3 regions of the Viridibacillus sp. d25.2 genome follow, and region 3 is predicted to be linked to each of the others. Evidence: riboswitches for the same ligand, from Rfam matches in the RefSeq annotation. Region 3 holds a riboswitch; each other region holds the start of a gene.
What was found. Region 3 has a riboswitch for thiamine pyrophosphate ahead of tenA (thiaminase II). Riboswitches for the same ligand answer to the same signal wherever they lie in the genome.
Positions count from the first base shown of each region.

Region 1: it holds a riboswitch for thiamine pyrophosphate, as region 3 does, so the genes downstream of both, ACZLO7_RS19535 (ABC transporter substrate-binding protein) here and tenA (thiaminase II) in region 3, are expected to answer to the same signal.
Region 2: it holds a riboswitch for thiamine pyrophosphate, as region 3 does, so the genes downstream of both, thiT (energy-coupled thiamine transporter ThiT) here and tenA (thiaminase II) in region 3, are expected to answer to the same signal.

Region 1 is NZ_CM196652.1:3,962,631-3,970,111, reverse strand. Features, by position in the region: gene ACZLO7_RS19545 (YybI family spore inner coat protein) at 661-1,392, shown strand; gene ACZLO7_RS19540 (hypothetical protein) at 1,508-1,654, shown strand; TPP riboswitch at 1,824-1,933, shown strand; gene ACZLO7_RS19535 (ABC transporter substrate-binding protein) at 2,038-3,030, shown strand; gene ACZLO7_RS19530 (thiamine-binding protein) at 3,044-3,334, shown strand; gene ACZLO7_RS19525 (ABC transporter permease) at 3,334-4,086, shown strand; gene ACZLO7_RS19520 (ABC transporter ATP-binding protein) at 4,092-4,838, shown strand; gene ACZLO7_RS19515 (TatD family hydrolase) at 4,844-5,611, shown strand; gene ACZLO7_RS19510 (MFS transporter) at 5,747-6,883, opposite strand; gene ACZLO7_RS19505 (FIST signal transduction protein) at 7,088-7,481, shown strand, end outside.
Region 2 is NZ_CM196652.1:736,221-743,701, forward strand. Features, by position in the region: gene ACZLO7_RS03620 (DEAD/DEAH box helicase) at 1-323, shown strand, start outside; gene ACZLO7_RS03625 (aminopeptidase) at 326-1,555, shown strand; gene yxzF (small protein YxzF) at 1,870-1,998, opposite strand; gene ACZLO7_RS03635 (magnetosome magnetite crystal formation protein family) at 2,057-2,392, opposite strand; gene ACZLO7_RS03640 (M20 family metallopeptidase) at 2,441-3,511, opposite strand; TPP riboswitch at 3,657-3,762, shown strand; gene thiT (energy-coupled thiamine transporter ThiT) at 3,898-4,458, shown strand; gene map (type I methionyl aminopeptidase) at 4,666-5,418, shown strand; gene ACZLO7_RS03655 (TspO-related membrane protein) at 5,477-6,205, opposite strand; gene ACZLO7_RS03660 (polyphosphate kinase 2 family protein) at 6,448-7,197, shown strand; gene ACZLO7_RS03665 (M3 family oligoendopeptidase) at 7,261-7,481, shown strand, end outside.
Region 3 is NZ_CM196652.1:395,942-403,422, forward strand. Features, by position in the region: gene asnB (asparagine synthase (glutamine-hydrolyzing)) at 1-106, opposite strand, end outside; gene ACZLO7_RS02045 (winged helix-turn-helix transcriptional regulator) at 173-517, opposite strand; gene ACZLO7_RS02050 (nitroreductase family protein) at 644-1,246, shown strand; gene ACZLO7_RS02055 (1,4-dihydroxy-2-naphthoate polyprenyltransferase) at 1,423-2,349, shown strand; gene thiW (energy coupling factor transporter S component ThiW) at 2,416-2,907, opposite strand; gene thiE (thiamine phosphate synthase) at 2,904-3,557, opposite strand; gene thiD (bifunctional hydroxymethylpyrimidine kinase/phosphomethylpyrimidine kinase) at 3,550-4,386, opposite strand; gene thiM (hydroxyethylthiazole kinase) at 4,383-5,192, opposite strand; gene tenA (thiaminase II) at 5,192-5,881, opposite strand; TPP riboswitch at 5,979-6,083, opposite strand; gene ACZLO7_RS02085 (MATE family efflux transporter) at 6,253-7,481, shown strand, end outside.

The DNA of each region.
Region 1 (7,481 bases), 920 kb from region 3:
GAGAAAAGGCCAGCGATACTACTAGCAGATATAGATGGAGATCATAAAGAAGAGCTGATAGGAGCATACAATTATCATGGTCAAAATTATATTATGATATTAAAGAGCAACAATAATCAGTGGATTCCATTAGCAGACATCAAAGGAAGCGGATATGGAATAACGAAGTTAGTAGTTGTGCCACTCGTCAATACAAGTATGAATACCTTAATTGTAGGTTGGCAAATAGGCAGTATATGGTCCAGATTAGATCTATTACAATGGACAAATAAAGGTTTTGTCCATATACCTACAAATAATATGGTCTATAGTAAATTACAAGTAGAGGATATGCCGAGTACTAAAGGTTCGGATGGTAAATATGAGTTAGCAATATGGGGCCACGATACGGGGGAGGCATATAAAATAGCTGTCTATCGTTTTAATGGAAATAGACTTGTAAAAGCAAAGGATGTTTACCCATATTATTTCAAAAAGGTAGAAGAATATTATAAGAATCTATTGAAGAATAATGATTATCCTTTTTATTGGTATTATTTATCGGATGCTCAAATGAAGTCAGGAGATTTAGAACAGGCGCTCATTTCACTTGATAAAACGCTGTCATTTAATGCACCATACCCATCTAAAGAAACTCTACTAGAAAAAAGAAAACAAATTATGAATAAGTTGAAGCAACATCATGTGATAGCTCAAACCGTCATAGATAAAAAAAGAGGCGATGTTACGGGTGATGGCTTAATTGATACAATTCTTCTTACTGGTGAGAAAACCGAAGGAAGTCCATATTTGAAGAATATTACCCTTGTTGTTTTTAATGAAAAAACAAATTTTTACGAACAAATTCCATTAAAAGAAAATGCGGGTTATAACCCCACCATATCGCTCGGGGATTATACAGGAGATCATGTAGATGACATATTGATAGTCATAGATTCAGGCGGAAGTGGCGGCATAATATTCGCGTATGTATTTACATATGTGAATGGACAAATGCGCCAAGTATTTGACTCGGAAGCCTATAATGAGCTTTCAAAATACGAAGTTAATTATCTGGATCATTACAAAGTGAGCGTTACTAGCTCCTATCCAAAGAAAAAATATATCTTAGATTTAACGTATAAAGGAAAAGAATATTTATCTGAAATTTATAATATAGATGGCACGCTTAAAGAACCAATTCAAGGCTGGGTTGATCCGATTGGCGGACTCTATCCTATTGATTATGCTAGAGATGGCACCTACGAATTTTTGGCTTACCAAGAAATCGCGGGTAGATATCATGCCGACGGATTAGGATATGTGGAAACTGTATTGAAATGGAATGGACATGAATTCGTTCCAGATCGCCAAACCGTATCGATTTTCGGTGAAGATTTGCTTACGAAGTAATCGGTATTTATGTTAATACTTCTTCAACTAATATATAGTAATTAGAGAGTACAGAAGACGTGAATATTCTGCTAAATAACAATGGAGTGAGTTAGCGCAACAATGAGTCGAGTTAGTGCAACAATTACCAGAGTTAGCGCAACAATCACCACAAATAGCGCAACAAACCACCAACCCACAGATATCACATCCAAATAAATATTGGATTATTTTGTTTTTTGATATTAGAGAGTACAGAAGACGTGAATATTCTGCTAAATAACAATGGAGTGAGATAGCGCAACAATGAAGTGAGTTAGCGCAACAATCACCAAAGATAGCGCAACAATCACCACAAAAAGCGCAACAAACCACCAATCCAGGATATCACTTCCAAATAAATATTGGATTCTTTTGTTTTTTTGATATAATAGGTGAGAAAGTTCATATGTGCAAGAATGTGGGGGGGCTGGTGTTGCCAGCTGAGAATGTATCCGATAGATGCTGACCCTTAGAACCTGATCTGGTTAACACCAGCGGAGGGAACATCAGCTAAAATCTTGAGTATCATTGTATTTTAGAATGTATGTTAACGTCCGGAATAGTTCCGGGCGTTTTTCTTTTTGCATGGAACTTGTCAAAATAATATAGATGGAGGCAAGGGAAATGAAAAGATGTATGTTGCTCATTGTAGCATTATTGGCTTTAGTAGGTTGCCAATCAAGTGAGTCGAAAGGAAATGAAAAAGATTCAAAAAATGCATTAACAAAAGTAACTGTTGTTTTAGATTGGACACCAAATACAAATCATACAGGGTTGTATGTAGCACAAGAACAAGGCTTTTTTAAAGAGCAAGGATTGGATGTAGAAATAATTCAACCAGGTGAAACGGGAGCAGCTCAACTAATAGCATCAGGTAAAGCCGAATTCGGTATTACAGCGCAAGAATCGATTACACAAGCAAGAGTTCAAGGGGTTCCACTCGTGTCAATCGCAGCGATTATTCAGCATAATACATCTGGGTTCGCATCCCCGATAGACAAAAATATTAAATCACCAAAAGATTTTGAAGGTAAAACTTACGGTGGATGGGGTTCCCCAACCGAAAAGGCAATGCTCGATTCTCTTATGAAAATCGAAAAAGCAGATAGTAAAAAGCTAGACATTGTTAATGCTGGAGATGCTGACTTCTTTACAATGGTCAAAAAAGATGTAGATTTTGCATGGATTTACTACGCATGGACAGGTGTTGAAGCGGAACTGCGTGGAGAAAAATTAAACATGCTCTACTTAACAGACTATAGTGACAAACTAGATTACTACACTCCTGTCCTAACAACTAACGAAAAACTGATACAGAGCAATCCAGAAACGGTGAAAGCATTCTCTAAAGCAACATCACAAGGATATGAATTTGCTATAAAAGATCCAGAAACCGCTGCTGATATCTTACTAAAAGCTGCCCCAGAATTAGATGCAGAACTAGTTAAGAAAAGCCAAAAATGGCTAGCTGACAAATATCAAGATGATGCAAAACAATGGGGAGAGCAGAAGCTTGAAGTTTGGGAGAACTATGCAGAATGGATGAGTGAAAATAACATATTAGAAGGAAAATTCGATCCTGAAAAAGCGTTCACAAACGAATTTTTACCGCGATAAGGAGGAGAAAGACATGACCAATTCATTAATCAGTGTACAAATCATTCCAAAAACAAAAACATACGAGGATGTTATTCCTTTTGTAGATGCAGCAATCAAAATTATCGACGATGCTGGTGTGAATTATGAAGTGCATCCACTTGAAACAACAATGGAGGGCGAACTTTCTGAACTACTAGAAATTATCCAAAAAATGAATGAAAAAATGATCGAACTAGGTAGCGTAAATGTTATTACACAAGTGAAAATACTATATCAACCAACAGGTATTACACTTGGGACTTTAACGGAGAAATACAGATAATGAAATGGATACGGGAAAAAGGAGGAGCGTTTTTTCTGCTCCTTTTCATTTTAGGTTGTTGGGAACTGATTGTTAGATTCAAGGAAGTTCCGGGCTGGTTGCTGCCTGCTCCGACAGCTATTTTTTCTGAAGCAATCAAAGCGATCCCTACAATTTCAACTGATATTCTTGCAACAATTCAGTTAGCGATTTTAGGACTTACAATTGGAAGCCTTGTAGGGTTTATCATAGCGGTATCTCTACATATGTTGCCGAAAGTTCAAAAGCTTGTATATCCGTTACTTATTCTATCGCAAAATATTCCAATCATTGTTTTAGCACCTCTTCTAATTATTTGGTTCGGTTTTGGTTTATTACCAAAACTGATCATTATAGGTTTAGTCTGCTTTTTCCCAATAGTTGTAGCTGCATTAGATGGCTTTAAAAATACAGCTCCAGAGCTCAAATACTATATGGAAATGGCAGGAGCTTCGAAAAGCCAATTATTTTGGAAGCTAGAATTACCACATTCACTTCCTTCATTATTTTCTGGGCTGAAAATCTCAGCGACTTATAGTGTCATGGGGGCAGTTATATCTGAATGGTTAGGTGCTAAAAAGGGGATTGGTGTATACATGACTTTATCTCAGTCTTCGTTCCGTACAGATCGTGTGTTTGTAGCTATTTTCACCATCATGCTTTTAAGTGTCCTCGTATTTGGTTTGCTACGGTTGATTGAAAGAAGAGTAATTAAAGGCAAACTAGAGAGGTGAATTCAATGTTACTTAAAATGGACCATATTGAAAAGGCTTATGGAACAACTCAAGTTTTACATGATATTTCTATACATGTAGAGGATGGTGAATTTGTTGTATTACTTGGACCTTCAGGGAGTGGTAAGAGCACCATTTTTAACTTAATTGGAGGAATTGCTACACCAGACGAAGGGACTATTTCTTTGAATGACAAAACCGTTCATGGCCAAAAAGGGTTAATCGGCTATATGCCTCAGCAACCTTCACTGTTGCCTTGGAGAACCGTCATTGACAATGTCGTACTTATGCAAGAGTTAACCGGTAAACCGAATTACGAAGAAGCAAGTGAATGGCTAGAGAAAGTTGGATTACGAGATTTTCAGAATGCCTACCCAATAGAATTATCAGGTGGTATGAAGCAGCGAGTAGCTTTTATAAGAGCGTTACTCAGTAAACAAAACTTATTATGTCTAGATGAACCATTTTCAGCTTTAGATGAATTTACAAGAATTGAAATGCAAAAGTGGCTCCTTTCTGTATGGGAAGAGAATCGAAAATCCGTACTATTCGTCACCCATAGTATTGAAGAAGCAATTTTTTTAGCGGATCGAATTTATATACTAACAAAGCGCCCTGCTACAATAAAAGAAGAGATAAAAGTTCCTTTTGTAAGACCGAGAGAAGAAAGCCTCATAAATTCAAATGAATTCTTTCAACTCAAACAGAAACTTTTTAATATGTTGAAGGATGAAATTGAGGTAGGTGACTAAAATTGATGATTGATGCTCATATTCATTTTGATCAATATAGCGAAGAGCAGCGAGAAATACTATTAAACGAAATGGCTCAATTTAATGTGTCACATCTAATAGCAGTATCTACTCACTTAGCATCGAGTAAGGTCAATTTAAAATTAGCCCAACATGATAAGCGGATTCTTCCTGCATTTGGCTTTCATCCTGAACAAGTAATGTTAGAGGATAGAGAGCAAGTTCAATTGTTTGAATGGATAAGAGAACATATCGAAGAGATGGTTGCAATTGGTGAAGTTGGTCTACCTTATTATTTGAAGCAAGAAAAAGCACTCCCGTATCAACCATATATAAACTTACTTGAAAAGTTCATTGCACTTGCAGCTGAGATGGATAAACCGATTATTCTGCATGCTGTTTATGAAGATGCACACACAGTTTGTGATCTTTTAGAAAAATATAAAGTAACCTCCGCGCATTTTCATTGGTTTAAAGGGGATATATATGTAGTTAAACGAATGATTGCAAATGGATATTTCATCTCCATAACACCAGATGTATTGTATGAAAAGGAAATTCAACAGCTCGTAAAGGAATATCCCTTAGAGCAAATGATGGTAGAAACAGATGGGCCTTGGCCATTTAAAGGGATTTTCTCTGGTAAGATGACACATCCAATCATGATAAGAGCTTCTATTGAAAAGATTGCTACGATTAAACAGCAAGCATTTGAAGAAGTTGCTGCTACCTTATATGAAAATACACAGAAGTTTTATCGCTTGAAGTGCTAGCAAATCACTCACCTTAATAATAAAATCCTCTTTGTCTTCGGGCAAAGGGGATTTTATTTTGATATTGAGGTCACTATCTAGCTAAGCAACAAACACCACAAAAAAAGCCAGAGATATTAAATCTCTGGATGATCTTTAAGCTATAGCAGCTTTTCTATTTAATAAAGTTACACAAGCAAAGCACAGTAGCAAGATTCCGGTAAATACGAAGCAGCCTGTGATGCCAAATGACAACCAACCTAGAAGTGAAGATCCTACAACTACACCTAATGAGAAGAACGCATAGAAGTAACCATAAGCTTTGCCTCGGACCTCAACAGTTGTCGAATCAATCAGCAACGAATTTAATGAAGGGAATAAGAATGCGAAACCAAAGCCATAGCAAGCCATTGCAATGTAAAGCAACGTACTTGTGTCCGCTTGACTAATTAATAGTTGACTTAAACCCATTAAGCTAATGCCAAGCGCTAGCGTTTTAATCGGCTTAACTTTATCAAAGATTCTATTAGTAGGTGATAAGAATACAAGAACAGCTACAATGCCAAATGTACTCATTAACGTCCCACTCACTCGTGAATCAAAACCTAATTCTTGTACCTTTAAAGGTAACAAGTAAGCGATGGCTCCTTGGGAAAACATAAGGAAAAATGCGCCAGAGAAAGCTTTAAGTGTGCCGGCGTTTTTGAAAAAGGCTCGAATTGGGACGTGGACACTAGTAGATGAATCTTTTTTTATTTGAGTTGCTTTTAAAATAAAGGTAGCAAAAATGGCGAGCACTAGCATGCAGACAGCCGTAATATTAAAAACAAATGGAACGCTTGTCCGACTAGCTAAAATTCCACTAAATGCAGGACCAGTAATGGCGGCAATACCTATAAATGCTCCTGATATTGCACTGCTCTTACCACGTTTTTCTTGTTCCGTTTCATTTGCTAAAAAAGTAAATGCTGCTGGAACGATTAATCCTGCTACTAAGCCGTGGATAAAGCGAACAACTAAGAGCATTAACGGAGCATCCGCTAACATATAAAGCAACAAAGAAAGACCAGTAGTGAATAATCCTACGATCAAGATTGTATAGGGACCTTTGCGATCCGTTAAAAACCCCGAAATGATGTTACCAAATGTATTTGACAAAGAATACATACCAACCGCCAAGCCTGTTAGAAAAGCCGAGGCTCCAAGCGATTCAGCAAATGTACTCATGACAGGTAGTTGTGTAAACAAATCGAAGAACGAAAAGAACACAATGACATATATAAATTTTTTCATTAAAAACATCTCCAACAATTAAATTATCTATATATTATAGCTTATCAATGCCAATCACCCAAAATTTTGAAAGTTTTGGGAATGAAAAAAGGGATATTAAGTAAAAAAACTCATACACATGTTATAATAGATTGTAAGAAAGGACTACTTTCTATAATTAATCGTATTTCGAACTAACTATCACGATAAACTAGAGGTGTTACTATGGAATTAATATGTTCCAATTCTACCAAGCAACAAAATACAGTAGAAGCTGTCAAAGAAGTTACGAGTAAACTACATACTGAACCTGCATTACTATTATTTTTCACAAGCACGACACACCAATTTCAAGAAATAACAGCACTATTTAACGCGCAATATCCAAATAGTGAAGTTGTCGGCTTAACGACGACAGGTGAAATTGGGCCATCTGGCTTTTTAGAAAATGGTCTCGTAGCAATGAGCTTTGCAAAGAATATTGGGCAAATAAGTACTGTTTTGATGAACGATATTTCGAAATACCCTGTATTCTCTCGTAATGATTTAATTTCCGCAGCAAAACATATAGGTATTAATCTTACTAGTCAAACACTTGAAAAAGAAGGGGTAGCATTAG
Region 2 (7,481 bases), 340 kb from region 3:
AAAAAGCACTTGATTCATTCCGTAAAGGGGAAGCACGTATTTTAATCGCGACAGATGTAGCTGCACGTGGATTAGACATTGAAGGCCTAACACATGTAATACATGTGGACGTACCGCATACAATGGAGCAATACTTACATCGTTCAGGCCGTACAGGACGTGCAGGAGCAGATGGTGAAGTATTAACATTACTTGCACACCATGAAGAGCATACGTATCGTAAATGGACTCGTGAGCTACCATCAAAACCCGTTGGAAAAACGTGGACAGCTGGTAAATTAATCGAAGGAACAACCAAACCTACTGTGAAAAGGGGCAAATAAGTATGACATTCCAGGAGAAATTAGCACAATATGCTGAGCTTACTGTAAAAGTAGGCGTCAATATTCAAAAAGGTCAAACACTTCTAATTAACACGACTACGGATACAATTGAGTTCACACGCTTAGTTGTAAAAGAAGCATATGCAGCAGGAGCAGGCCGCGTTACAGTCAATTTCTCTGATGGAGAAATTGACCGCGCTTTTTTTGACAATGCTCCTGAGGATGAATTTGCAAAATACCCTCGTTGGATTAGCGAACAACGTAACGAGCTAATTGAACGCAAAGGTGCATTATTATGGATTGATGCCGCGGATCCAGATTTATTATCAGGTGTCCCTGTATTCAAGCTATCTGCACAGCAAAAAGCAGCAGGTAAAGCATTAACGAATTACCGTAAAGCTGTGATGAATGACAAAATTGCATGGGCAATTATTGCTGTACCATCAAAGCAATGGGCAGCTAAAGTTTTCCCAGATGTAGAAGTTGATATGCAAGTAGAAGCTTTATGGGAAGCAATTTTCAAAACGGTTCGTATTGGTGAAGGAGATGCTGTTGAAAACTGGCAAGGCCATTTAGTAAATCTATACACACGCGCGGAAATACTGAATGCTAAACGCTATGCAAAACTTCACTACACAGCATCAGGAACTGATTTGACAATTGAATTACCTAACAAACATATTTGGCAAACTGGTGCTAGTAAAACGCCAGAGAAAACTTCATTTGTAGCTAATATGCCGACGGAAGAAGTATATACAATGCCATCTAAGTATGGAGTAAACGGAGTTGTATCGAATACAAAACCACTTGTCTTCCAAGGCAATATCATTGATGATTTCAAGCTAACATTTGAAAATGGCAAAATCATCAAAGCAGAAGCTGGCGTTGGGAACGATTTACTACAAGAATTAATTAAAGCTGATGAAGGTTCAAAATATCTTGGTGAAGTAGCATTAGTACCACATGAATCACCAATCTCTGCATCAAATATTCTTTACTACAACACATTATTTGATGAAAATGCTTCTAATCACTTAGCTATTGGTGAAGCCTATCCAACATGTTACGAAGGTGGTAGTGCTCTATCTCACGAACAATTAGAAGAGCATGGTATTAATACTTCTATTACACATGAAGATTTCATGATTGGTAGTGCCGACATGAATATCGACGGTGTTTTAACAGATGGTACAGTAGAACCAATCTTCCGCAACGGAAGTTGGGCATTTTAATTAAATAAGGAAAAACTGGTACGCTCCCTTGGGACGTACCAGTTTTTTTATTGTTATAGAAGAATGTAGATTGAGTATAGTTATCCTTAAATCGAGGTAGAGAAGACGTGAATATTCTGCTAAATAACAAACGAGTGAGTTAGCGCAACAAACGTCTCAGTTAGTGCAACAATCAAAGAAGTTAGTGCAACAATCAAAGAAGTTAGCGCAACAATCAAAGGAGTTACCACAACAATCATCTCACTTACCATAACAATCAAAAACCCATAAAAAAACCCCTATGCATGAATTTATCCGCATAAGAGTACTTAATACTATGGTCTATATCTTTTCATTGGGATTTGTTTCGATTTGGCTTTACGAGAATCAATAACTTTAATAATAATTGGGTAAACAAGTGGTGCTAATTTTATTGCAGTTTTTACTACGTTTCTTACCTTCATTCAGTAGCACTCCATTTCTTAAAAGCTAATATTATTTTTATTCCCTAGATGCTTCATCTTAAACGCGTAGTACACGAACACCTTGTATGATATTCCAAATGATCACTGCCGCAGACAATAGTATTTCTACAATAATAAACGTGATAATTAAAATAGGCCCTGCACTCAACACATTATCAGAACTGTTTCCATAAAAACCAAACACGAAAAAGAAAATAACGAAACCAAATATTGATGGGATTATAAGTAATAAGTGTGATATGAATGCTCGTTTAGCATGGTGTTTTACATCCGAATCAGTACTTACAAAATAAACAATCACTGGCAAAAGAAATCCCGCAAAAAAGATACTGAAATAACATAATGCAGATAATACTCTATTATTATCCAGCACAAGCACCTCCATTCATATTATTATTTACGCTACAGCGCCCAAAAAGATTCAACTCAACGCATGTCTTTTTATTATATCTGCAAAATGGTATATAGATGAAATACTGACATATTCAGCAGGACCATGCCAATCTGCTCCATCTGGTCCGAATTCGATTGCTGCTACGCCATCTGCTGCATAAAATCGAGTATCAGCAGAACCGTGTTGTCCAAATAGCATGGCTTGCTTGTCACAAACCTCAGCAGTTGTTTTTAATAATGATAAAACAAATGGATCGTCAGCATTTGTTGTAACTGCAGGAGCAATACTGTGAATAATGATTTCAGCTTGGATTTTTCCGTCATCTAGAATTTTTTGAATATCTTTTAGAATATCTTCTGCTAATTGCCCTGGGACGTATCGGATATCGTAACGTACATTGCACTGATCTGGGACAACATTAAAACGTTCACCTGCTTGTATTGTAGCCAAATTAATCGATGGAGAATCATAAAATGCATTACGAGCATTTGTTATTGGTGATTCTAGCAGTTTTGAGTGGAATTGCATGGCTTGTAAAATAGCATTCACCCCCTCCCAAGGGCGACTACCATGTGATGCTTGACCTTTGAATTGAAGTTCGAATTGTAAAATGCCTTTTGCTTGTAATCCAATTTGCAGATGTGTCGGTTCGCCGCAAATAACAAATTGGCCATTATACCCATTACGAGCAAGCCATCCTGATGTATTTTCACCACCAGTTTCTTCGTCTGTCACCAGATGGAGTTGGAGGCGTCTAGGAAGCTTATAAGCTGATTTAGATAGCTCTACAAAGCTGAACATCATCGCAGCGACTCCGGCCTTCATATCAGCAGCTCCACGCCCGTATAAAAGGTCACCATCAACAGTGGGAGTGAATTGTTCAATTGCTGCTGGTACAACATCCACATGACCGTTCCAGATAAGGCAATCTTGGCCCTGCCCAACCTCAGCTGTTAAAATATCAAGTCCATTATTATGATGAAGGTTAACATCTATACCTTGTTGTTTAAGCCAATTAGCACAAAATTGTAAAGTTTCATTGGCGCCTATAGGTGTATCACTTTTGTATGTAATAAGTTTTTTTAGTAAATCAATCATCTAATTGTCATTCCCTTCATTAAATTCCATTTTGTTCATTATAATTGTTTTTGGCAGAGAGTTCTTTAACATTTCAGTAATCTATTGAAATATAAGAATTGTTTGAGTACAATAGAGTTGTTCGAAAACTACAATTAAATGATGTATTTACCACAAGGGGAGCCGAAATGGTCGGCTGAGAGTGAACCCAAAGTTCTAACCCTTTGAACCTGTAAGTTAATGCTTGCGTAGGAATGTGGATAGAAACCGACATATAACCGATGTCAGGACCTGTCCTGATGTCGTTTTTTTTGTTGCCGACAGTTTTACTATCTAGAGCTCATTTATAAATGAGATACGTTTAGGTCTTGTGTGTTCTACATCAGAACAACGGGAGGATATTTATTGTGAATAAGAAGAGATTATTGTTTTTAATCGAGATTGCAATTTTTGCTGCAATCGGTTTGATTTTGGATCAGCTGTCATTTAAGCTGTGGGCTCAAGGTGGTTCTATAAGTCTTGTTATGGTGCCGATTGTTTTAATGGCATTCCGTTGGGGTGTATTGGGTGGTTTGATTACCGGATTTTTAGTTGGTTTATTGCAAGTGATGATGGGTGCCTCAATTTTTACACCTGTTCAAGGATTTATCGATTACTTTATAGCATTTACTGTAGTCGGTCTCGCTGGTGTTGTGAGACATCTAGTGTTTGCAGCAAGTAAACAATTAAACAAAAAAACAATGACTTTGTATATTGTGCTTGGTACAACTCTTGGTGGTTTATTGAGATACATTGCTCACACTACTGCAGGAGTTGTCTTCTTTAGTGAATATGCAGGTGACCAAAATGTTTACTGGTATTCTATCAGTTATAATGGTACGTATATGCTACCAGCTACTATACTAACAGCAGTTGTAGCTGTACTTTTATTTACTTCAGCACCTCGTTTATTACAACAAAAAAATTGATGCAAAAAAAGAGGATTCCTTATAGATGGAGTCCTCTTTTAGTACTTTCAGTAACACAATTTCATATATTTAATATAAGAACTAAACAAAAATTTTCTAAATATATAGACATTTGAAATGGAGAGATACTCGAATTTCATGTTCTTCATTTTGCGAAAAAAGTGTTATAGTAGAGAGTAGACATATGAGAAGAAGGGACCGTATAAAATGATAGCTATAACTCAAGAGGAAATTGCAGCATTGAAAAAAGCTGGACGTGTAATGGCCCAAATCCGTGAAGCGATGAAGGCTGCAACAAAACCAGGAATTACAACAAAAGAATTAGATGAAATTGGTGGCCGTTTGTTTGAAGAAAATGGAGCCGTTTCAGGACCTAAAAGTGAATATGATTTTCCCGGATATACATGTATAAGTGTGAACGAACAAGTTGCACACGGCATTCCAGGGAACCTTACATTAAAAGAGGGAGACCTTATTAATATCGATGTATCAGGTCATGTTGACGGTTACTTTGCAGATACAGGTGTGTCATTTGTTGTAGGTGGTGGATCCTATCCAGAAATCGATAAACTTTGTCAAGTTGCAGAAAGTGCATTTGATCGTGCGATGACGAAAGTAAAAACAGGTGCCCGTTTAAATCAGATCGGTAAAGCTGTAGAACGTGAAGCCAAAGCAAATGGTTTAGCGGTTATTATGAACTTAACTGGGCATGGCATTGGGCGTTCACTTCATGAAGATCCACAACATGTATTGAACTATTTTGATGCATGGGATCGTACAATTTTAAAAGAAGGAATGGTTTTAGCTGTTGAACCGTTCATCTCACAAAAAGCAGAACATATCGTTGAGTCAGGTGATGGTTGGACATTTATAACGCCTGATAAATCACTAGTTGCACAATATGAACATACAATCATCGTAACAGATGGTGAACCGATTATTACAACTAAATTAGATTAAAATAATGAAAAGGCCTCCCTTGAATTTTCGTCAAGGAAGGCCTTTTTGTTTTATACAGTTATTTAGAAGGCTTTTGTTTTTTAATAAATAATATTCCCGCCAATAAAACACCACTTAAAAAAAGTGCAGCAGTCGTTACGAGTAATTCCTCAAATCCATTTTTTATCGCGACCCCTATATAAGCCCAAATGAAGACGATAGGAAAGTAAATATCGAAATGGTGGAAACGCATATGAAGTGCAATAGCGGTACCTAGAGTGAGCATAATAACAGCCCATAAAGGATCGCTTAATCCTAAACCATTCCAATGATTAGACGTTAGTACGAAAGCGATATTTGTTATTGTTGCTACGCAAATCCAAGCAAAGTAAATAGAGAAAGGTATGCGTTTTGACCATGATTGTTCATCATTACTATATGAGAAATATAGAAGTGCTAAACAAGCTAATAATAATAGGATTACGATAACTGTAATTTGGAAGTAGTTATAATGCCACAGGAAAATCCACAAAATATTAAGTAATGAACTGGCTGTAAATAACAGCGTTTGCTGAATAGAAATCGTGTTCTCTCTCTGGTAATTGTACCAATGTTTGTAAATCCAGTAAGCTAAAATTATGTATATAAAGCCCCAAATACTAAAAACATATCGTGCTGGAGTGAAAAGAACCGTATAACTGTCGGAGATGTCGCCAGTAGTTTGACCGTTTAGTGGAAGAATATTAGCAGCTAAGTTTACTGTTACCATTGCAATATAAGCAATAGTAATAATTAGTAATCTCCCCAATAAAATCTCCTCCTTCATGTTGAGATTAGTATAAAATCCTAAATTTCTTTGCAGTCTGAAGTAGAAAAATATCTTGTTAGTAATTGCGTAAATATACAAATAATCACTACCAATTATAGTGCGTATGTATAAAGTATACATTTGATTAGTTAGAACAACAAATATCATTTCAGAACAATTTGCTGTAAAATACTAGTATAAAAGTAAAAGGAGTGTTTAAAGTGAGTAAACGCATTGAAGATATGAAGTTAGACAAACATCTAAACGATAAGCCTTCCTACAAAAAGGAACTAAAAAAACTACAATTTGAATTGTTAAATATTCAACAGTTCTTGTTCAATCATGATATTGGGCTCGTATTAGCATTTGAAGGAATGGACGCAGCTGGTAAAGGTGGCGCCATTAAACGTCTAACACAACGACTGGATCCTCGTGGATATATCGTTCATCCAATTGCTGCACCGCAACCCTTCGAGCTGAAATATAACTATCTACATCGCTTTTGGACGCGCCTGCCTTACAAAGGCCAAATTGGTATTTTTGATCGTACATGGTACGGACGTGTACTAGTAGAACGTATTGAAGGCTTTGCTAAAAAAGAAGAATGGCAACGAGCCTACGAAGAAATTAACCAATTTGAAAAACTACTTACAGATGATAACTATATCGTAGCAAAATTCTGGATTCAAGTGTCAAATGAAGAACAATTAAATCGATTTAAAGAACGACAAGAAGATCCTTATAAAAAATGGAAGCTAACGGATGAAGATTGGCGAAATCGTGACAAATGGCCAATTTATGTTGAGGCAGCAAATGATATGTTTGAGAAGACTGATAAACCACAAGCACCATGGATTTTAATATCAGGTGATGATAAAAAATATGCACGCATTCAAGTTCTAAAAGAGGTAATCGCGCATGTTACAAAGGAATGTGAACTTAGAGGTTTACAAATTACTGATCCATTAGAAACTATTAGCGAAGAAGTATAACTATTTCGTGTCTAGAAGCATTATACTAAATATGTAATCTATTTTAGTAATGGGGGCTTGAATATGACAAAACAACAATATCCAGAAGTATGGGATTTAGAGTCTATATTTGCTGGGGGTAGCGATTCAAAAGAGCTAAGGGTACAGTTAGACAGAATTCCAGTTGAATTAGAAATATTACAAAAAGCCGTTTCAAGTATTATAGTAGAAGATGCCAGATCCATTTTAGATGTTCTAGAATTAATGAAAGAAGTATATGTTAATATGGGGCAAATTGGTTCATT
Region 3 (7,481 bases):
CTGCATCTGGGCCACGTTTTTTTAATGTTTTAGTCATGGTATGTAAAACATTTTTTTGCAGTCGTAAATCCTTTTTGAAATCTACCCATCCTGTGATACCACACATCATTTCACATCCTCTGCTTCTAGTCGTTACGTAGTGTATGCGAACTGGGCGGAGGATGTGCGCTGGTTATCGTTCTTTTTCCTTCATATGTTCAATATGATTGGCGCCCCACTCCTGCATCGTATTTAAAATAGGTTGAAGTGTCATTCCATATTCGGTGATTTGGTATTCTACTTTTGGTGGTACTTGTGGGTATACAGTTCGTGTTAGGATATCTTGTCCTTCTAATTCACGTAGATGCATTGTAAGCATTCTCTGCGTGATATCTGGAATGAGTTTTTTTAGTTCATTAAATCTAAGCGCTTCCCCGTGTAATAAGTGATCTAAAATAATGGGTTTCCATTTGCCGACAATCATATTTAATGCAACAACCATTTGGCATTGATGTGGATTTTTTTGACCGTTTAACATGGCTTGCCTCCCATTAGTATCATTTTTGATACTATGTTTAATTAATGTGCCTACTTACAATTCGTAACTAGATACATCATAATAGATTTCAGTTAAGAAATATACATTAATTGGAGGATTTATAAAATGACTAAAAAAGATTTTGCTACAGCTGTAGAGGAACGTCGTAGCGTATATGTAATTAATAATGAAGCAATCGTATCCGATGAACGAATTCAAGAAATCGTTGAACATGCAGTAAAACATACACCGTCTTCATTTAATTCTCAAACAGCTCGTGCAGTTGTTTTGTTAGGTGAGCAACATTCGAAATTATGGAGCATCACAACTGAAACATTGCGCCAAATTGTACCAGCTAACGATTTCGCGCCTACTGAAGAGAAAATGAACATGTTTGGTGCAGGGTATGGTACGGTGTTATTTTTCGAAGACCAATCCATTGTAAAAGGGTTGCAAGAAAAATTCCCTTCATATGCTGATAACTTCCCGATTTGGTCTTTACAATCATCAGGTATGGTGCAATATGTAGTGTGGACTGCACTTGAACAAGAAGGTTTTGGTGCCTCTTTACAACATTACAATCCACTAATTGACGATAAAGTGAAAAGCGAGTGGAATATTCCGTTAGACTGGAAATTACTTGCTGAAATGCCTTTCGGTAAACCTGTTGTTGCAGCTGGAGAAAAACAATTTTCACCTATTGAAGACCGAGTGAAAGTATTTAAATAAGAAATGAATTTTGGACTGCTCCTAAGTTTGACTTAGGAGCAGTTTTTTTGTAATGTATGCGGATCAAGTAATCTATAAAGAATCTACCCAATCTATTAGAAATTTCCCCTTTGGCGTGATACTTGAAAATCAGTTAATATAGAGTAGTTGTAGTTTAATATGAAAGGAAGTTGATTATGAGTCAAAATCGTAATCAGAATATAGAAGAGATTAGTACTGCTAAGTTGATGTGGCAACTTACTCGTCCACATACTTTAACAGCAACATTTGTACCTGTTATTCTTGGTACAGTTCTTGCTATGTTCGATACGAACATAGATATATTGATTTTTGTGGCAATGCTTGTATGCTGTTTAGCACTACAAATTGCAACCAATTTATTCAATGAATACTATGATTTTAAACGTGGATTAGATACAGCTGATTCTGTAGGGATTGGTGGTGCGCTTGTACGCCACGGTACTAAACCTTCTACAGTGCTAGCTTTTGCACTAGCATTATATGGAGTCGCTGTTGTACTCGGCGTATATATTTGTATGAGTAGTAGCTGGTGGCTAGTTGCAATTGGCGCAGTAGGTATGGCAATCGGTTATTTATATACTGGTGGGCCTTACCCAATTGCTTATACACCGTTTGGAGAGCTATTTGCAGGTCTTAGTATGGGGATTGGATTTGTATTAATTTCATACTTTATACAAGCTGGAACCGTCAGTATGACAAGTCTTTTAGTATCGATTCCAATGGGTATATTAGTTGGAGGCATTAATATGTCAAACAACATTCGTGACATTAAGGAAGATACAATTGGTGGACGTAAAACACTAGCAATTCTTTTAGGCCGTGAAAAGGCTGTCAATTTACTAGCATTTTCATTTGTTGTGTCTTATGTATGGATAATCGCACTGATTATTATAGGTACTGTTAGCCCGTGGTTACTTGTTGTATTAATAAGTGTTCCAAAACCATTACAGGCAATTAAGGCATTTAAAGAGGGCGTAAATAATCCCCCTAAGCAGGGGATTGCGATGAAATCAACTGCATTGACAAATACATTCTTTGGATTTTTATTGTCAGTGGGACTAGTATTAAGTTATTTAACTTAATTGATGAAATGAAAAAACTGTCTAACAATCAAATGAGATTGTTAGACAGTTTTTTTGTGAATATATTTAGTGCTTTTGCAATTGATGAGCAAATTTTGTTTCCTTTAGTCGAACTGCTATGATGCAACCAAGCAGAGCACCGCTGGCACTCGAGACAAGAAATGCTGGCATAAAGTAAAGAGCGGTGAATGAAGTGCCCATTATTATTTTGGCATATGGTATAGCAATCAATGAGGCAAGTATACCTGTACCAAATACTTCTCCTACAGCGGTTAGCCATACTTTCCGATAATACTTATAGAGCATTCCTGCTAAAAAAGCGCCTATCATACCACCAGGAAAAGCTAGTAAGGAACCAGTGCCGGTTATTACTCGAACAAGTCCAGTAAGAAATGCAATAAGAACAGCCGGTCCAGGTCCTAGCATTACAGCAGCTAGGACATTTACAGCGTGTTGAACTGGATAAGCACGTGCGATTCCCGCTGGAAATGACACAAAAACAGAACCTGCAATGGCAATAGCGACAAACATAGCTATAGTCGTTTTGCGTGAAGTTATGATATTTTCGCCACCTGTTGCAAGACATGTAGTAGTTGCCGTGTAGCTACAAAAGGTTTTTCATGTGTTGCGATAGCAGAGATGAGTGAAATGCCATCTGCTCCTGCTCTGATAACCGTTTGGCAATTATCAATTGTAATACCGCCAATACCAACAATCGGTAAAGTGGGATACTTAGTCGCTGTTTGTTCAATTAAAGTAGTACCGGCAGGGGACTTCGCATCCGCCTTAGAGGTGGTGGAGTAAATTGGACCAATACCAACGTAATCAGCGCTTGCGGCAATAGCTACAGTAACCTCTACTAATGAATGTGTAGAGACTCCTAATATTTTATCCGCCCCAATCTTTTCCCGAACTGTATTAGCATTAGCGTCATCTTGGCCTACATGTACACCATCTGCATCTAAAGCAATTGCTAAGTTTACATCATCATTGACAATGAAAGGCACACCATGTTTTTTACATAGAGCTTGGCATGCTTTAGCAAAAATTATTTTATCTTCGCCAATAAGAGCGTTTTCTCCTTTTTCTCTGAATTGAAAGAAGGTGATACCGCCGCGTAGAGCTTCTTCTAAAACAATGAGTGGATCACGTTCTCCGACATTTTGACTCCCCATAATGAAATATAGTTGAAGTTGTTCTCTATTCAAGGATTAAAACTTCCTTTCGTGCCTTTTCTGAAAGCTCACGATAAGCCCAATGATTTGTCGGTCCATGGCCAGCACCCAAGTGTAGCCCATTCGCTATAGCAGCTTGGATAAAATATTTCGCATCAATCACTGCATCCGAAGCGGTAAAGCCTTGTGCCAAGCGGGCTGCTATAGCAGCTGAGAATGTACAACCAGTGCCATGTGTATCTTTCGTATGGATTCTTTCAGAGCGCATAATGAAACGTTCTCCGTTTGCTGTTAAAAATAAATCTTCAGCATAACTTTTTGTATCACGGTGTCCACCCTTTAAGACAACGGCTTTCGCGCCCATTGTAATTAACTTCTTCGCAGCATTCTCTACATCATTATCTGATACAATTGTTAAACCTGTAAGCACTTCAGCCTCAGGGATATTAGGTGTAACAATGGTTGCAAGTGGTAGAAGCTCAGTTTTCAGAGTGTGTACTGCCTCATTTAATAAAAGTGAAGCTCCACCTTTTGCAATCATGACGGGATCAATAACGAGCATTGGTTGATCATAATCTTTTAATGTACCTGCTACACCGTGGATGATTTCTGCTGAAAAAAGCATACCGGTTTTAATAGCGCCTACCTGAAAATCGTTGAGTATAGCTTCGATTTGGCTTACGACATTTTTAACGCCGACGGCATAAACGTCATGAACACCTAAAGTGTTTTGTGCAGTTATAGCTGTTATTGCTGAAGTACCGAAAGCACCAAGCTCTTGAAACGTTTTTAAATCGGCTTGAATTCCAGCGCCACCACCACTATCAGATCCTGCAATTGTCATAGCAACGTTTCTTGTCATAATTGAATACCTTCGTTTTCTACAACTATCATGTTGTCACGTAAATCTTCTGAAATAATAGAATATAAGTTGTTAATTAATTCGACTGCAAAAGTGCCAGGAGCAATGGCTGTTTGTGCTGCCTTTTCGCCAACTTGTTTGTAAAATGATAGCGCACTCGCGGTTGCTTGCAAATGTTGTCCCTCTGAAACAGCAAGAAATGCACCAGTCACTGCGCTAAGTAAGCACCCAGAGCCTGTAATTAGTGGCATAAAGTCATGTCCGCCCTCAATTTGAATTGTCGTTTGTCCATCAGTTACCGTATCCTTAACCCCAGTGACTGCAACGATACAGCTATTTCGATTGGCTACTTCTTTGGCAATTAGTTGTACATCTATTTGCCCTTCACCAGCATCGGCTCCCCTTGATTGCCATTCGACATTACCAAGTGCAGCAAGTTCTCCTAAATTACAGCGAATAGCTGTAACTTTAATTTCCTTTAAAATAGTTGTCACCGATTGCTTACGAAACTCACTAGCACCTACACCAACTGGATCAAGGACAACGGGAATATCCTTTTTGTTGGCACTTTTGCCCGCTTCAATGATAGAAGATACAGTTCCTTGATCAAGTGTACCGATGTTAAGAACTGTACAGTCGGCTAGGGCAGCCATTTCAGCTACTTCCTCAATTCCTTCTGCCATCATAGGTGAAGCACCAAGTGCGAGGAGACCATTTGCTTGGAAATTGGCAACAACAACATTTGCAATATTGTGGATTAACGGTTTTTCAACACGCAGCTTTTCTAGTAAATGCTTTTTGTACATTATTTAGTAAGCTCCTGTTCGTATTGTCCAATTGTCCATTGTTGTTTCGTCCACGCCATTTCCCAAAAGTGCCATTCATAATAACTACTTTTACGGAAATGTTCTTTTAGCTGCTGAATACGTGTAGGAGGTAAATCTTTAGCAAGGTCATTCATGCGATTAATTTGTTCCTCTACTAATTCTCCGAACCATTCAGATCCATATGTTTGAATCCATTTATCATAAATAGGGTGATTAGGTTGTGAATCTTTTAGACGTTCCCCAATTTCATAGTAAAGCCAGTAACAAGGAAGTAGTGCAGCTAGAGTGTCAGCGAGGTCACCGTTATTTGCTGTACGATACATATGAGAAACATATTCGTAAGCTGTTGGTGCTGGCTCAAATGATGCGAATTCTTCATCCGTGATATCTAACATAGTAAAAAATTGCTCATGAAGTGACATTTCTGCAGTACATGTTGATTCAGCATGTTTGGCAAAACGTTGTGTAGTATGTAAATCATTTGCCTTTACGGCTCCTAGTGCTTGCACTTTTGCGAAATGGCTTAAGTAATAAGCATCTTGTTGTACGTAATATTGGAAAATGTCGAGTGGTAATGTACCTGCCGCAAGTGATTTTACAAATGGATGATGAAAGCTACCTTCCCATAAATCATTGCATTCTAGTCTTACTTCTTCACAAAATGTCATCTCTATGCACCCCAAATTTTTTGTTTTTTGAAAACAAAAAGCCGCCTCCTGATCGGTGTCAGTAGGCGGCAAGCAATCATTTTCAATGAAACAAAATAGACTGATAGCGCCACTTCCCTCCGCTGGTATGAGCCAGATCAGGTTCCAAGGGTCCGCAGTACTCTGCGTCTCAGCCAATTATATGACTCCCCTAGTGGTTAAAAAGCGATTTAGTTTTCAACAACAATATAACATAAATAAAGGAATAAGCAAGGTATAAATTAACCATAGTAAATAGATTGTAATAAATGGCATATGACATAGCTATGAGCTTATTTCTATGTTAAGATACAGCCTATCCGAATTTTTAAATTAGAAAGTAAGGTGAGCGGATGGGTGTATCTGCAACAGTGAAGGGGCCAGAAGAGAAATTGAATTTATTTCATTTAACATGGCCGATATTTTTAGAAGTATTTTTATTTATGTTGATGGGGCTCGCTGATACATTTATGTTGAGCGCATTGTCAGATGATGCAGTATCAGGTGTCGGTGCCGCTAATCAATACATTCATATAGCAATATTGATTTTGGAAGTAATAGGGAATGGGGCATCGATTGTTGTTGCTCAATATTTAGGGTCTAAGCGTTATTTGGAAGCATCCAAAATTACAGCATTAGCTGTTTCGTTGAATTTAGTTATTGGCCTAATAATGAGTGTCGCTTTTGTTATTTTCTCAAAAAATATTATGATTGCAATGAATTTACAAGGTGATGTTCTTGAGTATGCTAGTAAATATTTATTTATTGTTGGAGGAGCTATCTTCCTGCAAGCAATTATAAATTCATTAGCAGCGATTATTCGCGTGCATGGTTGGACCAAACAGACGATGTATGTGTCACTTGGAATGAATATTTTTCACGTAATAGGGAACTATGTTTTGATCTTCGGTAAACTTGGCTTCCCTGAACTAGGTGTGCAAGGTGCGGCCATTTCATCAGTTGTCAGCCGTATTTTGGCCCTATTAGTATTCTTTTGGTTATTGTATCAAGCACTAGAGGTACGTATTAAATTGCAATACTACGTGTCATTATCAAAAGAATATATCAGTAAGATTCTGCAAATTGGCCTTCCTTCTGCATTTGAGCAGGTGATGTACCAAGGTTGTCAAATTGTCTTCTTATACTATGTGACGTATTTAGGAACAGAGTCACTGGCAGCTCGGCAATATGCGTATAATATTTCAATGTTTACCTATTTATTTGCCATAGCGATTGGAACGGGTACCGCAATAATGGTTGGTCGTTATGTAGGTGCTAATGAAAAGGATACGGCTTATAAACAATTATGGATTAGCTTGAAATGGGCGTTATTATTTACAGTAGTGATGGTCGCAGTAGTCGTTATTTTCCGCTATCCATTAATGCGACTCTTTACTGATAATCCAGAGGTTATCAAAATAGGTGCGGCAGTGTTAGTGTGCAGCATTTTGCTAGAAACAGGACGTACATTTAATATCACAATTATTAACTCGTTACGAGCATCAGGTGATGCCAAATATCCGTTAGTCATCGGTTTTTTCTCGATGGTTTGTATGAGCTTACCACTTGGTTATTTACTTGT